Regions from separate parts of the Alsobacter sp. genome, predicted to be linked through region 3. Evidence: predicted binding sites of a transcription regulator. Region 3 holds the regulator's gene; each other region holds the start of a gene.

Evidence for each region. The regulator PhoB, encoded in region 3, activates phosphate uptake and scavenging genes when phosphate is short. The targets are predictions, from matches to a motif close to TGTCATNNANCTGTCAT.
Region 1: a site for PhoB is predicted at 1,159-1,175, ahead of AC5JCN_RS15975 (Orn/Lys/Arg family decarboxylase). Genes of this name have one in related genera too.
Region 2: a site for PhoB is predicted at 992-1,008, ahead of AC5JCN_RS14660 (inorganic diphosphatase). Genes of this name have one in related genera too.

What each region holds. Positions count from the first base shown of each region.
Region 1 covers NZ_JCACDK010000018.1:233,952-236,151, forward strand. The annotation lists gene AC5JCN_RS15975 (Orn/Lys/Arg family decarboxylase) at 1-1,120, opposite strand, end outside; gene AC5JCN_RS15980 (metallophosphoesterase family protein) at 1,657-2,200, shown strand, end outside.
Region 2 covers NZ_JCACDK010000017.1:247,326-249,525, reverse strand. The annotation lists gene AC5JCN_RS14665 (ABC transporter permease) at 1-205, shown strand, start outside; gene AC5JCN_RS14660 (inorganic diphosphatase) at 280-864, opposite strand; gene AC5JCN_RS14655 (hypothetical protein) at 1,056-2,036, shown strand; gene ugpC (sn-glycerol-3-phosphate ABC transporter ATP-binding protein UgpC) at 2,094-2,200, opposite strand, start outside.
Region 3 covers NZ_JCACDK010000018.1:1,546,383-1,548,582, reverse strand. The annotation lists gene AC5JCN_RS22195 (ATP-binding protein) at 1-920, shown strand, start outside; gene phoB (phosphate regulon transcriptional regulator PhoB) at 1,001-1,705, shown strand; gene AC5JCN_RS22185 (GcrA family cell cycle regulator) at 2,143-2,200, opposite strand, start outside.

The DNA.
Region 1 (2,200 bases), 1.3 Mb from region 3:
CCATGGCGAAGCGCCCGGCATAGAGCGGGTGGAACTTCATGAAGCCGGCCCAGGCCTCGTCGAAGACGATGTAGTCGCAGAGGTGTCCGATTTTCTCGACGATCATCTGGGCGTGATGGATCGTCCCGTCATAGGTGCACTGCTCCACCACGCCGACGCGGAACGGGCGCGGTCTGCGCCACGCCTCCGGATCGGTGACCAGCGGGTGTGCCCGGATGCGCTCGCGCAACTTCTCTTCGTCGAAGGTGTCCCAGCGCATGGGGCCTATGAGACCCCATGCATTCCGTGTCGTGGGCAGGTAGACGGGAATGCCGCCGCCCAGCATCAAGGCGCCATGGTGCGCGGCCTTGTGGTTGTTGCGGTCGAAGAGCACGAGATCGCCGTCGGTCACCAATGCGCCGAGCGCGACCTTGTTGGAGGTCGAGGTGCCGTTGAGGACGAAATAGGTCTTTTCGGCCCCGAAGATCTCCGCCGCCTCCTGCTGCGCCCTCAGCGCCGGACCCTCGTGGGTCAGCAGGTCGCCCAGATCGAGCACGGAATTGTCGAGGTCGTCGCGGAACACGGCCTCGCCGAGGTGCTCCATGAACACCCGGCCGATCGGGCTGCGGCTGTAGAACACGCCGCCATTGTGCCCCGGGCAGGTCCAGAGCTGGTTGCCCTCTTCCGCGTAGTCGACCAAAGCGCCGAAGAACGGCGTTTTCAGCGTCTCTGCATACTGCTTGAGGCGGCTGATCAGGTTCTTGGCGATGAAGGCCGGCGTTTCCTCCGACAGGAAGACATAGCCGTCGATGAAATCGAGCACCTCGACGGGGACATCCTCGAAGCGCTTGCGGCGGATCAGCAGGACGATCGGAAAGTCGAGACCGCGCCGGCGCATCAGATTGATCAGCGCCGCGGTCTTACCCTCCAGGCCCTTCTTGCCCCAGTCCACGACCATGCAGCCGATGGCCGCGTCGGTCTGCACCGCAATCTCCGCATCCTCGATGCGGCGCGCCTTGACGACCTCGAAGCCGGATCGCTCGATCTCCTCGACAATCTGGTTGAAGCGCAGGCCCTCGAGTTCGTCGGGGTCGAAGGAGGGGGCCGAGAACAGGAAGTTGAAACGCCGAAAATAATCCATGGATTCCTCCACCTCGATGGCAGGTGTGGGATCCGCCCATTACGGGACGGTGACACTTTGCCGGCCATCCACGCTCCGGTGTTACAAGCCGGCTCGCGCGGTGATCAGCTTGCCGACGCCGGCACCGGGCATCGCGGGCGGCAGAGGGTCCAGCCTCGACCAGCGCATCTGCCTGCCCGGGTCTGGCGCAGAGATGACGGCCGGTGGGAGCAGGAAGCCCTCCGTGCCACTCTTCTCCCGACCCAGCAGAAGGCGGTAAACGCTGCCGATTTGCCGGCGCCCTCCCCGTTGCGAATCATCGGCACCGTGCCGGCGCCACAGGACCGAGACGTCTGGCACAATCGCCGCCGGGCGGCTTGCCTTGGTGCACCGTCGTCCGGTGTCATTTCACGATCCATCGCCCTGGAACCATCAAATCCCGAACGGTCCTTGCCGAAAGGGTGTGGAAGACGCGGGATCGATCAATATGACTAGCGATTGTGACAATGATCTCCGTCATTCGGATCAGCCAACGAACGAGTATCCGCTTGGAAATCATGGCACGGCTCCAGGTATTGCGCCGCATCGTCGAAGCGGCATTCACGACGACACCTGCAGACATCCCCGATGCGCAGGCTCCGCTGCTGTCCGCTCCGCTTTACGCGGTCGGCGACGTGCATGGCTGTGACGGCCTGCTCGAAGAGATGCTGGCCGCGATTCGTCTCGACGCCGCGCGCAGCGGGGGGGCGGCGCAGATCGTGTTCCTTGGCGATCTCGTCAACCGGGGACCGGGGACGAGGAGCGTCCTTGCCAGGCTTTCCGCCGGCCCGGAGCAACCATCCGAGCAATGGATCGTCCTGCGCGGCAATCACGAGGACACGATGCTGGACGGCCTGGCGCGCGGCGGCCCGGCGTTTCAGCGCTGGCTGCGAAAAGGCGGCGTCGAGACCCTGCGCTCCTACGGCCTGGCGAGGCGCGAGATGAACTGGGAGGCCGCGCGCGCGGCGGTCGATCCAGCACATGTCACCTTCCTCGCTGGCCTGCCGCACGTTCACAGGGACAACGAGCTCCTTTTCGTCCATGCCGGGATCCGCCCGGGTG
Region 2 (2,200 bases), on a different contig from region 3:
CGTGGCGTTCCTGCAGTCCTTCGAGAACTACAACACGACCATCTTCGCGGTGGGCGGCGGGTATACGCTGGTCACCGAAATCGGCTCGCGGCTTCGCTTCGGCCTGACGCCGGCGCTGAACGCGCTGGGCGTCATCTTCATCGCCTTCACGCTTGTCACGTCTTTTGCCTTCGCAGTTCTTTCCCGGCGCGGCAAGACGGCCTGATGCATGCAACCTGACTGTGCGTGGCGAGCCGGGAGGCTGGCTCCCTCCCGGCTCGCCCGGACCGGATGCGCCGGTCAGTCCTTGAACTGCTCGCCTGCGGCCTTGATCATCGCCTTCGCCGCCTCGGGAGTGTCGAAGCCCTTCACCTCGACCACCTTGCTGCCAGCAGGAAGCTGCTTGTAGACACGGAAGAACGCCTGCAGCCGATCCTGTTCGGCCGCAGGCAGATCCTCGATCTTCGCAATGGCGCCGTAGGTGGGATCGAGCTTGGTGACGGGGACGGCGATCACCTTGTCGTCGATGTCGCCTCCGTCGATCATCTTCAGGAGGCCGATCGGGCGCACGCGCATCGTCGCGCCCGGCTGCACCGGCTGGCGCGTGAAGACGAGCACGTCGAGCGGGTCGCCGTCGGCAGCCTTGGTGCGTGTGATCGAGCCGTAATTGGCGGGATAAGCCATGGGCATCGACAGGAAACGGTCGACGAAGAGCTGGCCGGTGTCCGTGTCGGTCTCGTACTTGACGCTCCCGCCCGCAGGGATCTCGACCACCATCGTGATCTCGTCGGGGAAGGCGGAAGGCTGCTTCGAGGACAGCACGTTCGGCGCGGCGATGGCCGGAACCGTCAGGAATGACAGGGCGGCGGCATAGGCAAGCTTCATCGGGGTTCTCCACGAATTTGACAGCCGCGCTTCTCAACTCGACGCGACGAGCCGATGACAACGTCCACATGCACACTGCACCGGGTGCAGCGCCCCGTTGCATCGGCATCCCCGGGGTCCAGCCTTTCGTCATCCGCCTGTCATGGGCGGCACGCACTCCAGAGCCTTGGCCAGCTCCGGAGGTTTCCACGATGAAGTCATTGCGCGTTGCCACGGCCGTTGCGGCTGCCCTCCTGTGCGGCGTCGTCTCCGCTCGCGCCGCGGGCCCGAACACGTTCGAGTTCGTGGCCCTGGGAGACATGCCCTATACCATTCCCGGCGATTACGAGCGCTTCGAGCGCCTGATCGGCGCCATCAACTCAAGCGCGCCCGCCTTCTCGATCCATGTCGGTGACATCAAGTCCGGGTCGACGCCGTGCACCGACGAGGCGTTCCAGAAGGTGAAGGACGAGTTTGGCACCTTCGAGCAGCCGCTCGTCTATACGATCGGCGACAATGAGTGGACGGACTGCCACCGGGAGAAGGCAGGCAAGTTCGACCCGCTGGAACGCCTCGCCAGGGTGCGCGCGATGTTCTTTGCCGACCCCGCCAAGTCGCAGGGCAAGGCACCGATGGCAGTCGAGAGCCAGTCGAAGGCGATGGCCGACAAGTTCGGCACCTATGTCGAGAATGCGCGCTGGACAAAGAACGGCGTCATGTTCGCCACTGTCCACGTGGTCGGCTCCAACAACAATTTCGAGGCCGGCAACCTGAAAACCGTCACGGAGTTCTTTGACCGTGACCCCGCCAACGTCGCCTGGATCGATGATACCTTCGCCAAGGCCAAGGAGACGGGCGCCAAGGCCGTCGTGCTGGCCTGGCAGGCCGACACGCAGGACATCGCACAGTCGGAAACCGACGTTCCCCGCGCCTCCGGGTTCGTGAACACGATCAAGGCCGTCGAGCGCGGCTCCAAGGCCTTCGGCAGGCCAGTCCTGGTGATCTCCGGCGACGTGCATTCGCTGGACATCTCGCCCTTCAAGGACACGTCGCGAAAGCCGATGAAGAACGTCATGCGGCTGCAGGTGATGGGCGACAAGGAGGTGCACGCCGTGCGGGTGACCGTCGATCCCGACAGCGCCGGCGTGTTCGGCTACACGCCGCTGATCGTCCCCGACAACCTGGCCAACTGAAAACAGGGGTAAGAGCCGTACACCGGAAGCTCCGCCCGGCCGGCCCGGGCGGGGCTTTCAGGACCGCACGATCTGATACTCGTCGATCGGTTCGGCATAGCCGAGCCTGTCTCCGCTGGCATGGTCGAAAAGGTGCAGACCCGAGGCGGGAACCGAGATGTGGA
Region 3 (2,200 bases):
TGCGAGCGCCGGACATCGTCTCGGCCGTCGAGCGGGTGCTGGCGGGGGAAGCCGCCGTCACCGGCGAGTATTCCGAGCGCGTGCCCGTGGAGCGGGTCTACGCCATGCGCGTCACCGCCATCACGCAGCAGACGCTGATCCAGCGCAACCGGCCGGCGGCGATGATCGTGCTGCGGGACGTGACCCCCGAGCGCCGGCTCGAGGCGATGCGGGTCGACTTCGTCGCCAATGCCAGCCACGAGCTGCGCACGCCCCTGGCCTCGGTGCTGGGCTTCATTGAGACCCTGCAGGGCCCGGCACGCAACGATCCCGCAGCGCGCGACCGGTTCCTCGGCATCATGCGGGTGCAGGCCCAGCGGATGGCGCGCCTCATCGACGACCTGCTCTCCCTTTCGCGCATCGAGATGATCGAGCACCGGCACCCCTCCACGGCGGTCGACCTGTCGGGCGTGGTGCGGCAAATGATCGACACGGTCCGCCCGCTGGCCGAGGAGCGCGGCGTCGTCGTCCACCCCGATCTGCCGCAAGGGCGGGTGATCGTGGCGGGTGACCGCGACGAGTTGCTGCGCGTCTGCGACAACCTGATCGAGAACGCGATCAAGTACGGCCAGAGCGGAGGCAGGGTCGACATCACGCTGGGCACGACGGGCGAACAACAGGCCTGCCTGGCTCAGCTGGCCGTGCGCGATTATGGGCCCGGCATCGCGCCGGAACATCTCCCCCGCCTCACCGAGCGCTTCTACCGCGTCGACACGGCCGACAGCCGCGAAAAGGGCGGCACCGGGCTTGGCCTGGCCATCGTCAAGCATATCGTCAACCGCCACCGCGGGCGCCTGACGATCGAGAGCCGGCCGGGCGAAGGCGCCACATTCCGTGTCACGCTGCCTCTGGTGACACAAGCACAGGAAGCAAACCCCTGAGCTGCAACGCCTAAACACGTCAACAGAACGTCACGCGCCGGTCATAGAAGAAGGTCCGTCAGAAGCCAGCGGAGTGACAGATGGCAACCGCGCCGCAGATCCTCATCGTCGAGGACGAAGAGCCCTTGACCATGCTTCTGCGCTACAACCTCGAGGCGGAGGGGTACGGCGTCGAATGCGTCGCACGCGGCGACGACGCCGAGGTGTCGCTGCGTGAGCGCAACTTCGACCTCGTCCTGCTCGACTGGATGCTCCCCGGCCTCTCCGGGATCGAGCTCTGCCGCCGCCTGCGGCAGCGCCCCGACACGCAGCGCCTCCCGGTCATCATGCTCACCGCCCGTGGCGAGGAGAGCGAACGCGTGCGGGGACTGGCCACCGGCGCCGACGACTACGTGGTGAAGCCCTTCTCGGTCCCCGAGCTGGTCGCCCGCGTGCGCGCCCTGCTGCGCCGGTCATCGCCCGGGCGCGTCGCCAGCCTGCTCGAGGCCGGCGACATCGTGCTCGACCGCGAGACCAAGCGCGTGCGCCGGTCCGGCCGCGAGCTCCACCTCGGCCCGACCGAGTTCCGCATGCTCGAGTTCCTGATGGAGAAGCCCGGCCGCGTCTACAGCCGGGCCCAGCTGCTCGACGGCGTCTGGGGCATCGACGCGGAAATCGACGAACGCACCGTCGACGTGCATGTCGGGCGCCTTCGCAAGGCCATCAACCGGCCCCGCGAGAAGGACCCGATCCGCACCGTGCGAGGGTCCGGTTATTCCTTCGACGAGACGTTCGGAAGGCGCTAAAGCCGGACCGCGCGTCTCCAGACACGCTTTGCGGCTGACGCTTGGGAAAAGAGCGGGTCTGAAGACCCGCGCTCCAAGGCTCACCGACGGCTCGGACCGCGCGTCTTCAGACGCGCTTTGCGCTGGCGCTTGGGAAAGAGCGGGTCTGGAGACCCGCGCTCCGAGGCTCACCGACGGCGCGGACCGCGCGTCTTCAGACGCGCTTTGCGGCTGGCGCTTGGGAGAAGAGCGGGTCTGAAGACCCGCCCTCCCAGGCTCACCGACGGCTCGGACCGCGCGTCTTCAGACGCGCTTTGCGCTGGCGCTTGGGAAAAGAGCGGGTCTGGAGACCCGCGCTCCGCGGCGCGCCGACGGCTCGGACCGCGCGGCTTCAGACGCGCGTTGCGGCTGGCGCTTGGGAAAAGAGCGGGCCTGGAGACCCGCGCCGCTGTCTGGCGTCAGCCGTGCGCGACGCGGACTGGCGGCATACCCTGGGCCTTGCGGTCGCGGCGGCGC